Regions from separate parts of the Alteromonas sp. AWJ4_197 genome, predicted to be linked through region 1. Evidence: predicted binding sites of a transcription regulator. Region 1 holds the regulator's gene; the other holds the start of a gene.
What was found. Region 1 encodes ArgR, which controls arginine synthesis, uptake and breakdown. Its sites were predicted from a motif close to ANTGAATANNTATTCANT; they were not measured.

Region 1 (7,883 bases):
ACAATAACGGCCAGATATACGTTTGCGGCAGCTACGATGGTATGGGTGAAGGCGTACACCAAACATTAATCAGGATGCTCGGAGAGGAACAGGTGCAACAGTTAACCGACAGCCACCGTTATCACAGGGATGTGTATTAAGTCGCTCTGATATCGTTCAGGAGCGCTGTTATCGTTAAATCATCCTGTACTTTCAAACAATTCATTCTGTGCCTGAAATCAGGGCATAAAAAAACCGGCTTTTGAGAGCCGGTTTTTCAATACATTGTCGAAACGGGATTAGCCGTTTACGAATTCAACACCAATTTTGATGTCGCCACGCAGGCCTTCCAGCATGTCGTCTTTCGCTTTTTGTTCGAAAGCGCTCAGCTCGCCGTATGGCAGAATCTCTTCAACGCCGTTAGGACCTAAACGTACAGGGTGTGCGAAGAATGCCGCGTCATCGCTGTCGTCAGTTTGTACATAGGTGTACTCAACAACGTTTTCACCTTGCATTGCAGCAACCAGAGACAGACAGAAACGTGCTGCAGCCTGACCCATAGAAAGCGTCGCAGAACCGCCGCCAGCTTTCGCTTCAACAACCTCAGTACCTGCATTCTGGATGCGTGTAGTCAGGCTTGCTACTTCTTCGTCAGTGAAAGAAACACCTTCAACCTGGCTCAGCAGAGGCAGGATAGTCGTACCGGAGTGACCACCGATTACAGGAACATGTACGCTTGATACGTCCAGACCTTTCAGTTCAGACACGAAAGTCTCAGCACGGATCACATCCAGAGTAGTAACACCGAACAGCTTGTTCTTGTCGTAAACGCCTTTTGCTTTCAGCGTTTCAGCAGCGATAGCAACAGTAGTGTTTACAGGGTTAGTGATAATACCAACACAAGCAGAAGGACAGTTATCAGCAACACCTTCAATCAGGTTCTTAACGATACCGGCATTGATGTTGAACAGGTCAGAACGGTCCATACCAGGCTTACGCGGAACGCCGGCCGGAATAAGAACAACGTCACAACCGGTAAGCGCATCAGCCAGATCATCTTTACCATGACCGGTAACTTTCACCGCGGTGGGGATGTGGCTCAGGTCAACAGCAACACCAGGAACAACTGGCGCAACGTCATATAACGCTAATTCAGAACCTGCTGGCAATTGTGTTTTCAACAACAATGACAGCGCTTGACCAATACCACCGGCAGCACCTAACACGGCTACTTTCATACCATTTCTCCTATGGAATAGTTACTCGTCAAAAAAACGGAGCGTCACAGTAAATCAACGCGTAAAAAAACTCAATCACCCAATGGTCTTATGCATGCATAATGGGTATAAGCCGCAAGATTATGCAATAATTTGAATGGATATGCATAAATATTGCTTAAATGTGATGACTACGGCACAATAATAGCGGTTTGTACCCTTAAACACCAAATACGACAGGAAAATATGGCTAACGTAAAACAAGAAAAGATGATCAAAGCCTTCAAAGAGATCCTGAAAGCAGAAAGCTTCGGGTCTCAGGGTGAAATCGTTGAAGCACTGAAATCACAGGGTTTTGATAACATCAGCCAATCAAAAGTGTCCCGTATGCTGAGTAAATTCGGCGCGGTAAGAACGCGAAATGCCCGCGGTGATATGGTTTACTGTTTACCACCTGAACTTGGCATGCCTACGGCGAAAAGTCCGCTTAAACAGCTCGTGCTCGACATTGTACACAATAATGTGATGGTAATCATAAGAACCAGCCCCGGTGCCGCACAGCTTATCGCAAGATTGCTTGACTCTCTGAGTCAGAAAGACGGCGTGCTGGGTACCATTGCCGGTGATGATACGATTTTTATCGCCCCGGCTGACGTCACCCGTATCGAAGAAATTCGTCAGCGCGTAGAGAACCTGTTCGAAAACGTCTGACACAGTTGCTATTGCACAAAGCACCTTTTCAGGTGCTTTTTTTATTCCTTCAGCATTGTACCCCCTTTGTAAATGGCGCGTTCATTCACGGCAAAAACGCCGGTGAATGAGTAAATTCGTCCCGCTTTTTCGCTAATTTGCCTTCTCATAAAACCGCGTTAACCCTGCCTTAACCCTCCTTGTCGATACACTCTGCTTCAGCAAACTGACGGGAAAGCGCTTAGTGCCGTCAGCTCCGGATTAAACAAGGAATCGCCATGAAGATCGCCACCACCCTCTGTGTTCTCACCAGCCTGCTTACCCTTTCAGCCTGCAGTGACACAACACAAAATCAAAGCTCTGCGCCCCGCGCCACCGCCGTTAGTGCAATTACCATAGCCACACAAACGTTCCCGATTACCCGCACGCTGCAAGGCCGTGTTGTTGCACAACAAACCGCTCAGATTAGGCCACAGGTCGGCGGCGTGCTCGAACAGCGTTTGTTTGAAGAAGGCAGTTTTGTAGAAAAAGGGCAACTACTCTATCAGATTGACGATTCAACCTATCGCGCCAGCGTAAACGAAGCCAAAGCAGACTTGGTGAGCGCCAAAGCGTCTGTGGAGTCAACCCGGCTTATTGATGAGCGCTACCAGAACTTATTAAAGATAGAAGGCATTTCCCAACAAGATGCCGATAACGCCCATGCAGACTATCTGGTTGCTCAGGCCTCACTGGCGAAAGCGCAGGCGGCACTGGACTCTGCCAATGTGAATCTTGCTTTTACCCGCATTACTGCACCCATCAGTGGCCGTACCGGTATTTCTAATGTGACCGAAGGCGCATTGCTTACTCAGGGCCAGGACACGGCGTTAACCACCATTCGCAAACTCGACCCGATTTATATAGATATGACAGAAACCAGCGAAGGTGTGCTTGAGCGCCGTGCCATGATGCAGCGTGAGGGCGTAACATCCGGCTCAAGTGATGTTATCGCCATGCTGGAAAACAATACTGAATATGATGAAACCGGCTCCTTCACTATGCATGAAGTAGCTGTTGATGAAGCAACCGGCTCTATTACCCTACGGGCGACTTTTCCCAATCCGGACGGCATTCTCATGCCTGGCATGTTTATCCGCACCAAAGTCACCATAGCGGTAGACGAAAACGCGATTCTTGTACCCCAGCAAGCCGTGCAGTTTGACAATAAAGGCAATGCTTTCGCCTGGGTAGCTTCAGGGAGTAAAGCAGTGAAAAGGTCGCTGACCTTACAGGAAGCCACCGGTAATAAATGGCTGACTGAGTCCGGCATCAAGGCCGGTGAAAAAGTGATAGTGGAAGGCATCGACGGTTTACAGGACGGCGCAGACATCACCGTTACTGAAGTCACGCTGAACGAAGATGGCAGAGTGGCAGCGCCGAAAGCAAAAAATCAGGAAGGAAATGAGTAATGTTCGCCCGATTCTTCATAGATAAGCCCGTATTCTCCTGGGTTGTCGCCATTATTATTATGCTGGCGGGAACCGCTTCCATACTCTCTTTACCCATTGCCCAATACCCTGATATTGCGCCGCCTACTGTGAGCATCAGTGCCAACTATTCCGGTGCAGACGCCCAAACCGTGGAGAACAGCGTCACGCAGGTACTGGAACAGCAGCTTACTGGTCTTGACGGACTATTATATTTTTCTTCCTCCAGCTCATCCAGCGGCAGTGCCAGTATCTCGCTGACATTTGAGCAGGGAACGGATGCCGATTACGCGCAGGTACAGGTTCAGAATAAAGTGCAACAGGTGAACTCCCGCTTGCCTTCTGCCGTGCAATCTGAAGGGGTGACGGTAACCAAATCGCAAAGCGATATGCTGCTTATTGCTGCTGTTTACGACGAAACCGACGAGGACTCTGAGTTCGATATCTCGGATTATATCGCCTCAAATATGCAGGACACCATTGCCCGTACTGAAGGTGTGGGTGATATCAACGTATTCGGTTCCCAGTATGCCATGCGCATATGGCTCGACCCGGCAAAGCTGGCGGCATACGAACTGATGCCCTCAGATATTACCTCTGCCCTGAGCGCCCAGAACGTGCAGGTACCCGCCGGTAAAATCGGTGACATGCCCTCTCCCGATACGCAGGAGCTGAATGCTACCGTAACGGCTCAGTCCATGCTGCAGAGTGTTTCCGATTTTAAAAACATCATTGTGAAGTCTGACCGCCAGGGCACCGATGTACGGTTATCTCAGGTTGCCCGTGTTGAAATGGGCAGTGAATCGTACACAGCTGTTCCCCGTCTCGACGGTCATCCTGCATCCGGTATTGCCATTATGCTGGCTCCCGGTGCCAATGCGCTGGATACATCAGAACGGGTTAAAGCGGTATTGAGTGATCTGGAAAAGAATTTCCCGGACAACTACAAAATGGCGTTTCCGAAAGACGCTACCCCGTTTATCAAGTTATCGATTCTGGAAGTCGTGGAAACCCTGATTATTGCCATTGTTCTGGTGGTATTGATCATGTGGTTGTTCCTGCAAAACTGGCGGGCAACAATTATCCCGACCATTTCCGTGCCCGTGGTGCTTTTGGGTACATTCGGCATCATGGCCGCAATGGGCTACTCCATTAATACCCTGACTATGTTTGGCCTGGTGCTGTCCATCGGCTTACTGGTAGATGACTCCATCGTAGTAATTGAAAACGTGGAACGGTTGATGTCAGAGGAAAAGATGTCGCCCCGGGATGCCACGATCCAATCTATGAAAGAGATCACCTCTGCCCTTATCGGTACATCCATTGTGATCTGCGCCGTGTTCCTGCCTATGGCTTTTTTCAGTGGTTCAACCGGCGTTATCTACCGTCAGTTTTCGGTAACCGTGATTTCGTCCATGCTGTTATCGGTATTTGTAGCGTTAACGCTAACCCCAATGCTGTGTGCATCACTGCTAAAAGATACCGGCGCAAGCCGTCAGACAGGGGGCTTTTTCGGCTGGTTTAACCGTATGTTCGATAAGTTTGCCGACAAATATAACCTGCGTGCGGTATCGGCGATTAAGCGCCCTAAATTCTGGCTGGCCGGTTATGTGGTAATTATTGCGGTGATGGGCCTGATGATGGTGAAACTCCCTTCCAGCTTTTTGCCAGAAGAAGATCAGGGTGATGTAATGGTGATGTTTAACTTACCTGCCGGTGCATCGATTACCCGTACCACCGCCATTGCCGATGAAATTCAGACTTATATTCAGGAAGAGGAATCGGATCTGGTTGATCACTTCTTTACAGTTTCAGGCTTCAGCTTTTCCGGTAGCGGCCAGAACGCAGGTATGGGCTTCCTGTCACTGAAAGACTGGGACGAAAGAACCGGCGACGGTGAATCGGCATCAGACATTGCCGGTCGCCTGATGATGAAGATGAGCGAGCTCCGCGATGGCAGTGTTATAGCTATGCTGCCGCCGGTGATTCAGGGTCTCGGTCAAAGTAACGGCTTTACCTTTGAGTTGCAGGCAGCAGCGGGCACAACCCGTGACGAACTGACAGAAATAAAGAATGCTTTTTTACAACAAGCCCGCACCAATCCGCTGCTGAGTGGTGTGCGTGAAGGTACGCTAAGTGAAACCCCGCAACTGGATATCGATATTGATAACGAGAAAGCGGTTGCCATGGGGTTAAGTTTGTCAGATGTGGCCGACACCTTATCTTCGGCCTGGGCCGGTTCTTATGTGAACGATTTTCTTGACCGCGGCCGGGTGAAAAAAGTCTACATTGAGGGCGACAGTAACTACAGCGCCAAACCGGAAGATTTGCGCCAGTGGCACGTGCGTGGTACTGACAGTGACGGCAACACCACCATGACACCATTCAGTGCCTTTTCCAGTGTTTCCTGGTCGCAGATGCCGCAAACCTTAAGCCGCTTTAACGGCCTGGCTTCCTATGAGATTCAAGGCAACGCAGCGTCGGGCGTCAGTTCCGGCGAAGCGATGGCGGAAATGGAGCGCCTTGCAGATGAAGTGGGTAACGGCAAGGTGACCTATGCCTGGTCCGGATTGTCCTATCAGGAAAATCTGTCCGGCGGGCAATCTGTCTACCTGTACGCCATTTCTATTCTGGTAGTCTTTCTGGCACTGGCAGCACTTTACGAAAGCTGGTCTATTCCATTCTCGGTAATGCTGGTTATTCCGCTAGGATTAATTGGTGCAGCACTGGCAGCCACTTTCCGTGGCCTTGAAAACGATGTTTACTTTCAGGTTGCGCTGCTGACCACCATCGGGTTATCCGCTAAAAATGCCATCCTGATTGTTGAGTTTGCCGAAGCCGCTTATGAAAAAGGGCAAAGCGCCGTGGATGCCGCCATTCAGGCAGCAGCACAACGTCTGCGCCCGATCATTATGACCTCGCTTACCTTTGTCTTTGGTATTTTCCCCCTTGTTATCGCATCGGGTGCAGGAGCAAACAGCCGGATATCCATCGGAACAGGTATCTTGGGCGGTACGCTAACCGCGACTTTGCTGGCCATATTCTTCATTCCCATGTTTTTCGTACTGGTAAGAACTGCGTTTCCGGCCAGAAAGCCCGTTTATGACACTGCTGCGGATAAGGAGTAATCAATGCAACCTACACGTCATTTTAGCAAGATATCTCTGTGCGCCGTCGTTGTCGCCCTGTCGCTGAGCGGCTGCGCAACCCTGGCGCCGGATTATGAGCGCCCTGCATCACCGGTGCCCTCTGAGTGGCCGGCAGGCGAGGCTTACACTGATTCAACGAATGTTGAACAAACGTCGCTGCAGAATGCTGACGCCATTTTGCAGCTTCCCTGGCAGTCGTTTATTACCGACAGCAGAATGCAGAAAGTGATTCAGACGGCACTGGATAACAACCGCGATTTACGACAAACCCTTGCAGATGTAGAGGCAGCAAGAGCCACCTACCGCATTCAGCGGGCTGAATTGTTTCCTACGTTGAATGCGAGTGTAACCGGTACGCGGGCGAAATCGTCAGACGGCTCCGTTAGCACCAGCTATGAAGCTGATGCCGGCCTAAGCGGATACGAAATTGATTTGTTCGGCAAGAATCAGAGCGCAACCGAAGCTGATAAGCAAAGCTTGCTTTATTCTGTGGAAACAGCCAGAGCGGCAAAGATCACGCTTATTGCCGAAACCGCCAATGCCTGGCTGACGCTGGCGTCGGATCAGAGCTTGCTGAAACTGGCGGAAGAAACCGCACAAAACGCACAGAAAGCCATGGAGATCACCCGCCGCCGTAATGAGCTGGGCGTCGACTCAAAAGTGGATGTGCTGGATGCGCAAACCACCTACCACACTGCAATGGCAGATATTGCCAGCTACACCACGCAGGTCGCACAGGATATTAATGCGCTCATGTTACTCGCAGGCAGTGGCATAGATAAGCAATGGTTACCTGATGGTCTGCCGGAGAGCGATGATTTCATTAGCGTGATCCCGGCAGGGCTGACGTCCGACATTTTACTCAACAGACCGGATATACTTGCCGCTGAGCATAACCTTAAATCCGCCAATGCAGATATTGGTGCCGCCAGGGCAAACTACTTCCCGTCTGTTACGCTAACCGCGACCGGCGGCCTGGCCAGTAATGTGCTGGCAGACATTTTTAGCGGTGGCGCGTCCACAATCTGGAGTCTTATCCCTTCAGTATCGGTGCCAATATTCACTGGTGGCGCCAACGATGCGCAACTTGATTACGCGAAGGCCAATCGGGACAAAATGGTTGCCGCTTATGAATACAGCATCCAAACCGCATTTTCTGACGTGGCAGATGCACTGGCAAGACGAGGCACCATTGCCCGTCAGCTTGGTGCGCAACAGGATCTGGTAGATGTCGCATCAGACAGTTACCGCCTGTCACTGGCCCGCTATGAAAATGGCGTGAACAGTTTCCAGGATGCCCTCACCTCACAACGCACTCTTTATAGTGCACAGCAGTCGCTGATTTCCACGCAGCTAATTGATTTAAGTAACCGCATTAC
Region 2 (7,883 bases), on a different contig from region 1:
CATCAAGTATGTCTGTCACATCAATAATGCCAGGTGTTGCAAAGCCCTTGTTTGCTTCCGGCTGAGTCAGTTCCACAATCACTTTGCCGCCAAGAGAAACCAGTTCCGCCTGAGCATCGACCATCATTCTGGCCGCTTTGGCAGAAATCATCGCACCCATGAACGGCTGCTCCTGCGCGTCATAGTCGCCAACTTTGATGTTTTTTGTAACTTCAATCAGGCGGTTCAGGATGGTATCCCCTGCAGCACCTGATGGCAGGAATAAACGGCGGGAACAGGTACAACGCTGACCAGAGGTCACAAAGGCTGATTGCACGATGTCGTGAACGGCGGCATCAGTGTTAGCCACGTCTTTTACGATCAGCGGGTTGTTTCCGCCCATTTCCAGAGCCAGAATTTTGCCGGGATGTCCTGCAAACTGCTCGTGAAGAATTTTACCGGTACGGGAACTGCCGGTAAAGAACAGACCGTCAATACCAGCGTGCGTTGCCAGTGCTTTGCCTGTTTCTACTTCGCCCTGTACCAGATTGAGTACACCAGCCGGCAGACCTGCTTTTTCCCACAGCTTCACCATGAATTCAGCCACAGCCGGGGTTAAATCGCTGGGTTTAAACACAATGGTGTTGCCTGCCATCAGCGCAGGTACAATGTGGCCATTTGGTAAGTGGCCCGGGAAATTATACGGACCAAATACGGCTACCACACCATGGGGCTTATGGCGGATGAACGCCTGGCCTGTGGGCATAGGGTTTTCAACAGTACCGGTACGTTCATGATAGGCCTTTTCGGAAATACCGATTTTACCTGTCATGGCGCCCACTTCTGTTGCCGTTTCCCATTCAGGTTTACCTGTTTCACGGGCAATGATTTTAGCCAGTTCAGGCTTGCTGTCTGCCAGCAGTTCACCGTATTTTTTGATGACAGTCAGGCGCTCGTCAAAGCTTTGAAATGACCAGTCTGTTAACGCATTACGTGCGGCAGCGATGGCCTCGTCAACCTGTGCTGCGGTGGCAGCTTGTCCTTCCCAGATAACCTGGTCTTTTGCCGGATCAACCGACTGAATAGTGTGTCCTTGTCCAGCGACCCACTCACCATTGATAAAGTGTGTAGTTTGCATGAATCAATCCTGTCGTTAGTCCCGAAAGCTGACTGGCGCAAAACGTACCATGTCGCCTTCGTTTATATTTAGTGCCGTTGCAGCCTGGCGGGAAATGGCAGCAACATTGTTTTCTTCGCTGACCGCCAAATCAGTGGCAACGGCGCGAAAATCCGCTACAGAGGTATTAATGATGTAACAGGTCTGTCCGCCTTGTGCTGCCGTCTGGTCGTCAATGACCACCGGTAGCTTGCGGCTTGCCTGTGCTGTGCGGATATGGCTCAGATTCGCTTCTACAGTCGGGCCGGCGTCGAAAATATCTACGTAGCCACGGCAGCTGAAGCCTTCTTCCTGAAGCAGAAGCAGGGCAGGGCGGGTTTTATCATGAACCTGACCAATCACTGCTTGCGCTTCTTTACTCAATAAATTGACGTAAATGGGGTATTTGGGCATCAATTCCGCGATAAAGCGTTTATTGCCAATACCGGTAAGGTAGTCCGCAGTGGGGAAGTCCAGCGAAAAGAAATGCTCTTCCAGCCAGGCCCAGAACGGTGATTTACCTTCTTCGTCACTAACACCGCGCATTTCGGCAATGATGGTTTCTGAGAACCGTTCACGGTGCTCCATCATAAACAAAAATCGCACTTTAGACAGGAAGCGGCCGTTAATACCGCCCCTTGCCTGTTCACGCAGAAACAGCGTGCAGATTTCGGTGACGCCGGTGTAGTCGTTACACACAGAGAGAATATCCACAGTATTGTGAATATTCAGCTCACGGGAGGCATGTACAACTTTGCCCATGTGATAATGGTAGAACGCATCATCCAGACCTACAGCGGCCTCAATACCTGTGGTGCCTACCACAGTGCCGGTGGTGGTATCTTCCATAACAAAAAGATAAGACTGATTGCCGGGTTGAACCACCTGTTCGGAAAAAGCGCTTTCTGCACGACTGATTTTTTTGCGCAGCAGCGTTTCATTTACCGGTAATGACGTAAAGCCAATACCGGACTCCACTGCGATGTTGTTCAGTGCGTCGTAGTCACCAGTGTTAATAGGGCGAATAATATACATAACCGCGTTTCCGGAGCCGTTGTTTATCAGGCGTTAACTACGCTGGCTACAGCGCGCTCAAAGCGTGCCATACCATCGCGGATTTCTTCTTCTGAAATGATCAGAGAAGGAGCGAAGCGCACTACATTGGCACCGGCCACCAGGCACATCAGTTTTTCGTTTGCCGAAGCAACCAGGAAGTCACGGGCGCGGCCTTCGTAATCTTTGTTCAGGGCAGCGCCCAGTAACAGACCTTGTCCACGGATTTCTTCGAACACATTGTACTTAGCGTTGACTTCACCCAGCAGTTCACGGAACAGGTTTTCTTTTTCGATTACGCCGTTTAACACTTCCGGCGTATTCACTACGTCAAGAGCGGCTTCGGCTACTGCACATGCCAGCGGGTTACCGCCGTAAGTACTGCCGTGAGTACCGGCTTTCAGGTGAGCGGCAATTTCAGCGGTAGTCAGCATGGCACCAATCGGGAAGCCGCCGCCTAACGATTTCGCTGTGGTCAGAATATCCGGCGTCACACCCAGACCCATGTACGCGTACAGTTTGCCGGTACGGCCAACACCCGATTGCACTTCATCAAAGATCAGCAGTGCATTGTGCTTATCACACAGTTCACGCACGCCTTTTACGAAGTCAGGATCAGGAGAGATAATGCCGCCTTCACCTTGCAGAGGCTCCATCATAACCGCACAGGTTTTATCTGAAATAAGCTTTTCAAATGCTGCAAGATCGTTGTAGTCACAGTGAACAACAGCGCCGGGCTTAGGGCCAAAGCCATCAGAATACGCGGCTTGTCCGCCTACTGTTACAGTAAAGAAAGTACGACCGTGGAATCCTTTGTTAAAGGCGATGATTTCGTTTTTCTCTTCACCGAATTTTTCCAGTGCATAGCGACGTGCCAGTTTCAGTGCCGCTTCATTAGATTCAGCACCTGAGTTAGCAAAGTAAACGCGCTCGGCAAATGTGGCTTCAGTCAGCTTCTTTGCCAGACGCAGTGCAGGTTCGTTAGTGAAAACGTTACTTAAGTGCCACAACTTGCTGCCCTGTTCGGTTAATGCTTTAACCAGTGCAGGGTGGCTGTGACCCAGTACGTTTACGGCAATACCACCTGCGAAATCGATGTATTCAGCACCATCCTGATCCCAAACGCGGGAACCTTCACCACGTACCGGTACCATATTGGCCGGATTGTAGTTAGGGACCATGACCTCATCAAAGGTTGCGCGAGTTACGTTCATTATAGTTACCTCTTTTATCGGGCATCCGCTGTGCAAATGTGAAATTGTGCAGATGATGTTGGATGCGAAAAGTACGAATTAGCTATACAGTATGCCAGTTAATCGCCACTTTGTAACCTTGGGAATCCCGCTGCAGGCCTTGTTTTTAGAGGGTTTTAGCTTGTTTTGCATAAAAAGTGCATAAGCATTCAGCTTATTTGTCTAAGCTTATGCAATTTGTTAATAAGTTGAGTCAGGGCAAGTGGCGGCGGGGCGAAGGACGTACCGTGATTTTTAGCGGTATGAATGATTATCCAGTCAAAATTTTTGATTAAATTTTGTGGAAGTGCACGAAAAACGGCGATTTCGTGCACAAAAGACGTTAATCCAGAGGCGGATTCTCAATCAGAGGAAGCTGAAAAATGTCAGTGGATTTCAGAATGTCACGTTCGCTTCTGACAAAGCCCGTTTTATGCAGTGCCAGCGGGATTTCGTCTTTGTTCAGAAATTTACTCTGGTGCAACATACGTACAGCGGCATAAGCTTTGGCTTTCTTGTAAAGCTCTGTGAGATCGTGAGGGTGTTGATCATTCTCTGTGATTTCAATAAACGGCAGCGCAAGGCGCAGACGTTTAAATTGCAGTATCTCTAACAGCCTTGCTGTGAGCGGCTCAGAAAATTCCTGCTGCATAGCAATAAGGTAATTTGCCGATGGCTGTACTTTCGCCATCGCTCCGTGCTGTTCAGTGTCCTTTGCAATTTCAGCTTCTCTTAACAATGCAATCTGCGCCTGTTCAAAGGCTTTAAAATACAACCGTGATACCGCACACCGTCCCAGCTGGGAAAGAGTCCCTGCGGTGAATGCTTCATGGGGCGGTAAATCATAATCATCAGCCAGTGCGCGCATAGTCAGACCCGTTGACTGAGCGAATTGCATGATACGATTTTTAATGTCCGGATACGGATCGGTAATTTTCGGCAGAGCCCGGCGCAGAATCATGGCCGGCAGCAATAAACGGAGGTTTTCAATACCGATAAAGCTCAGCGCCGTGCGTAAGGTTTCCACCGGAATCACTTTTCCCTTAGAGTCCTTACGACGAAACTTAGGTGCATTTACCACGGTCATGAGGTCATCGTAGAGCCATGGTAGTGCCGCAGCATGAGGTTCAATGCGGGAAATAGATGTGGCCCTGACTGACAGAATATCCAGCAGCGGTGCAACGTCATGACTCAGGTTAAGTACAGAGGTAAGGACCACCTCTGTATTGTCTATTTCATCTTTCAGCAACTCAAAAACGTACTGATGAAGTTCGGCGTTAACACGGTCTAACAGACTGGCTTCTGACTGTGCCTGAAGCTGTTTGTTTTTAATGGCGACTTTTTCAACATGCAGCAAACGGCGACGGGCATCGCCCTGTTCCGACTGGGCAAACGCCACTTCCCCCGGACTGCGGCGGCCCATCATCTGAGACACCCGCGCAGGCGCAATCAGCAGGTTATCAAACCTCTCATTGATTGGGGGTAAGTTGTCAGGGGTATGCTCCACTACCGGGCGGCTCCTGCGTACGTCATTTTTATTCGGGGTGCTGTCGGGTACAGAAAATGAAAGCATATCGGGCTACCGGAAAAATCATAGTAACCTGTTATCGGCCGGAGTATGACTTTTTTTGAATACTTTTTGAATATTATGCATCTGCCAGCGTAATAAACCGCTGCAAAATAGCGTGGCCATGCTCTGTCAGCAGTGACTCCGGGTGAAATTGGACACCCCACAGAGGCAGCGTTCTGTGGGCAATCGCCATAATTTCCCGCTGACCACTTTCGTTAATACACCAGGCTTCCACTGACAAACTGTCCGGCAAGGTTTCAGGTTCAAGTACCAGTGAGTGATACCGGGTGACAGTGTATCCGTCGGGTAAGTCGCTGAACATTCCCGTATTATTGTGAAAAAGGGCAGAGGTTTTACCGTGTCTGACCTTATCTGCCCGCGTGACTTTACCGCCGAATACCTGACCAATAGACTGGTGCCCCAGGCAAACTCCCAGCATAGGAATTTTACCGGCAAAGTGGTCAATGGCACTGAGGGTAATACCGGCTTCATCCGGCGTGCAGGGACCCGGTGACAACACCAGGTATTGCGGTGCCAGCGCGGCGATTTGCTCAAGGGAGATTTCGTCGTTACGCACCACTTTTACCTGCTGGCCCAGCTCAGTGAAGTAGCGGGCCAGGTTATGGGTAAAGGAATCGAAGTTATCAATTAATAACAACACAAACTGACTCCGTATATTGTGCCGGCTTAGCGTGGACGGGGAATGAAGCCCAGTGTGTCGTAAACCTTATCCAGTGTGTTAGCTGCACGGGCTGAGGCTTTTTCTGCCCCTTTTTTCATGACTTCATCAAGATAAGCACGATCTTCCCGTAACGCTTTGAAGCGCGTTTGTACTGGCTCAAGCAGTGCAACGACAGCAGAAGCCACATCGCCTTTAAGGTGACCATACATTTTATCTTCGTATTCAGGAACCAGTTCATCAATGGAACGGCCTGTAGACAGAGACAATAATGTCAGCAGGTTAGATACACCCGGCTTTTCTTCAGTGTCGAAATAAATGCGTGCCTGTTCATCAGAATCAGTTACCGCACTTTTGATTTTCTTTGTGAGCTTCTTTGGATCTTCGAGCAAGCCGATGAAGTTTTTCGGATTGTCGTCAGATTTAGACATCTTCTTGCCGGGATCCTGCAGGCTCATAATGCGTGCGCCGAATTCAGGGATGAACGGATCCGGGATAGCAAACATATCGCCGTAGATGTTGTTCATACGTGTGGCAACATCACGGGCCAGTTCCAGGTGTTGTTTCTGGTCGTCACCTACCGGTACCTGATTTGCCTGATATAACAGAATATCTGCGGCCATCAGTGCCGGATAGGTGAAAAGGCCGGCGTTGATATTGGTTACATTCTTCGCAGACTTGTCTTTAAACTGAGTCATGCGGTTCAGCTCACCCATCTGAGTATAGCAGTTCAGGATCCAGGCCAGCTGGGCATGTTCGGGTACATGGGACTGCACGAACAAGGTGCTCTTTTCGGGGTCAATGCCGCAGGCCAGGTATAAGGCCAGACCGTCAAGGCAGGCTTCCCGTAACGCCGCGGGCTCCTGACGCACCGTAATGGCATGTAAATCTACCAGCATATACAGGCAATCGTGATCATCCTGCATGGCAACCCACTGTTTGAGGGCTCCCATGTAATTACCGATAGTAAGTTGTCCTGAGGGCTGACAGCCACTTAATACAATGGGTTTGTTACTCATTTCCTGATTACCTGTACCTGCTGAATTCAGACATTGTTTGCGGCGGCTAATTCCCGTCGCATGTCGTCAATTACATTTTTATAGTCGGGGGCATTAAATATTGCCGAGCCGGCAACGAACATATCTGCGCCGGCTTCTGCGATGGCACGAATGTTATCGGTTTTTACCCCTCCGTCAATTTCAATACGGATATTTTTACCACTTTCTTCTACCCGCTGTTTAACTGCACGGAGTTTATCAAGGGTTGAAGGGATAAATGACTGGCCTCCGAAACCCGGGTTCACCGACATGATCAATATGTGGTGCAGTTTGTCGATGACATGGTCAAGGTAATGAAGCGGGGTGGCCGGATTAAAAACCAGTCCGGGCTGGCAGCCGTTATCAATGATCAATTGCAGCGAACGGTCGACGTGCTGACTCGCCTCAGGATGAAAACTGATATAGCTGGCGCCGGCTTTGGCAAATTGTTCGATAAGGTCGTCCACCGGTGACACCATCAGATGCACGTCGATGGGAGCGGTAATGCCATATTTCCGCAATGCTTCGCAAATCATCGGACCAAATGAAAGGTTGGGGACATAGTGGTTGTCCATCACATCGAAGTGAACCACATCAGCACCTGCTGCCAGCACTGCCTCCACGTCTTCCCCCAATCTGGCGAAATCAGCAGACAATATAGAAGGGGCGATTAAAAACTCTTTCATAGCTTCATACCTTATATGTTCTTAAGAACGCACCGGATGATAGCGCGGCAGGCCGCGTTTGTCTTGTCTGCGGCCAGCATAAGCAGGGCCGGATACCGCAAATAAGTGCGAATTATAGTGTCGCAATGACATTTCTCACTAAATGTCATGAAATAGGATGAATGACTGCACCAAAATGGTGATGTTGTTCAAATTCAGTGCGAACCATAATGGTGCTGTTTGGTTTTATTTAATGTCACTTTTAAATTTTGTGAATAAAAATTCATTGTTATCAGTTGGTTATTCATAAATTTATGATTTTAATCAGATGGGCATTAGTTTTGCCTTATACGAGAAAGCTGAATAAAAACAATAAGACAGAAATCGTTCAATACGTACATAAATAAAATCCAACGGAGAACACATGAAAACTTCCATTCAAAAAACGTTGCTGGCTGTTGCCGTATCATCTGCAGCTTTACTGACTTCTGCGCCTTCTTTTGCAGAATTGA

Region 2: a site for ArgR is predicted at 3,578-3,595, ahead of ACXAGC_RS00550 (aspartate aminotransferase family protein). Genes of this name have one in related genera too.

What each region holds. Positions count from the first base shown of each region.
Region 1 is NZ_JBSWWW010000008.1:122,810-130,692, forward strand. Features, by position in the region: gene ACXAGC_RS18440 (NADPH cytochrome P450 oxidoreductase family protein) at 1-140, shown strand, start outside; gene mdh (malate dehydrogenase) at 279-1,217, opposite strand; gene argR (transcriptional regulator ArgR) at 1,443-1,907, shown strand; gene ACXAGC_RS18455 (efflux RND transporter periplasmic adaptor subunit) at 2,165-3,337, shown strand; gene ACXAGC_RS18460 (efflux RND transporter permease subunit) at 3,337-6,483, shown strand; gene ACXAGC_RS18465 (efflux transporter outer membrane subunit) at 6,487-7,883, shown strand, end outside.
Region 2 is NZ_JBSWWW010000001.1:105,338-113,220, reverse strand. Features, by position in the region: gene astD (succinylglutamate-semialdehyde dehydrogenase) at 1-1,117, opposite strand, end outside; gene astA (arginine N-succinyltransferase) at 1,133-2,170, opposite strand; gene ACXAGC_RS00550 (aspartate aminotransferase family protein) at 2,197-3,402, opposite strand; gene ACXAGC_RS00545 (HDOD domain-containing protein) at 3,764-4,993, opposite strand; gene ACXAGC_RS00540 (anthranilate synthase component II) at 5,067-5,651, opposite strand; gene trpS (tryptophan--tRNA ligase) at 5,678-6,688, opposite strand; gene rpe (ribulose-phosphate 3-epimerase) at 6,715-7,392, opposite strand; gene ACXAGC_RS00525 (TorF family putative porin) at 7,796-7,883, shown strand, end outside.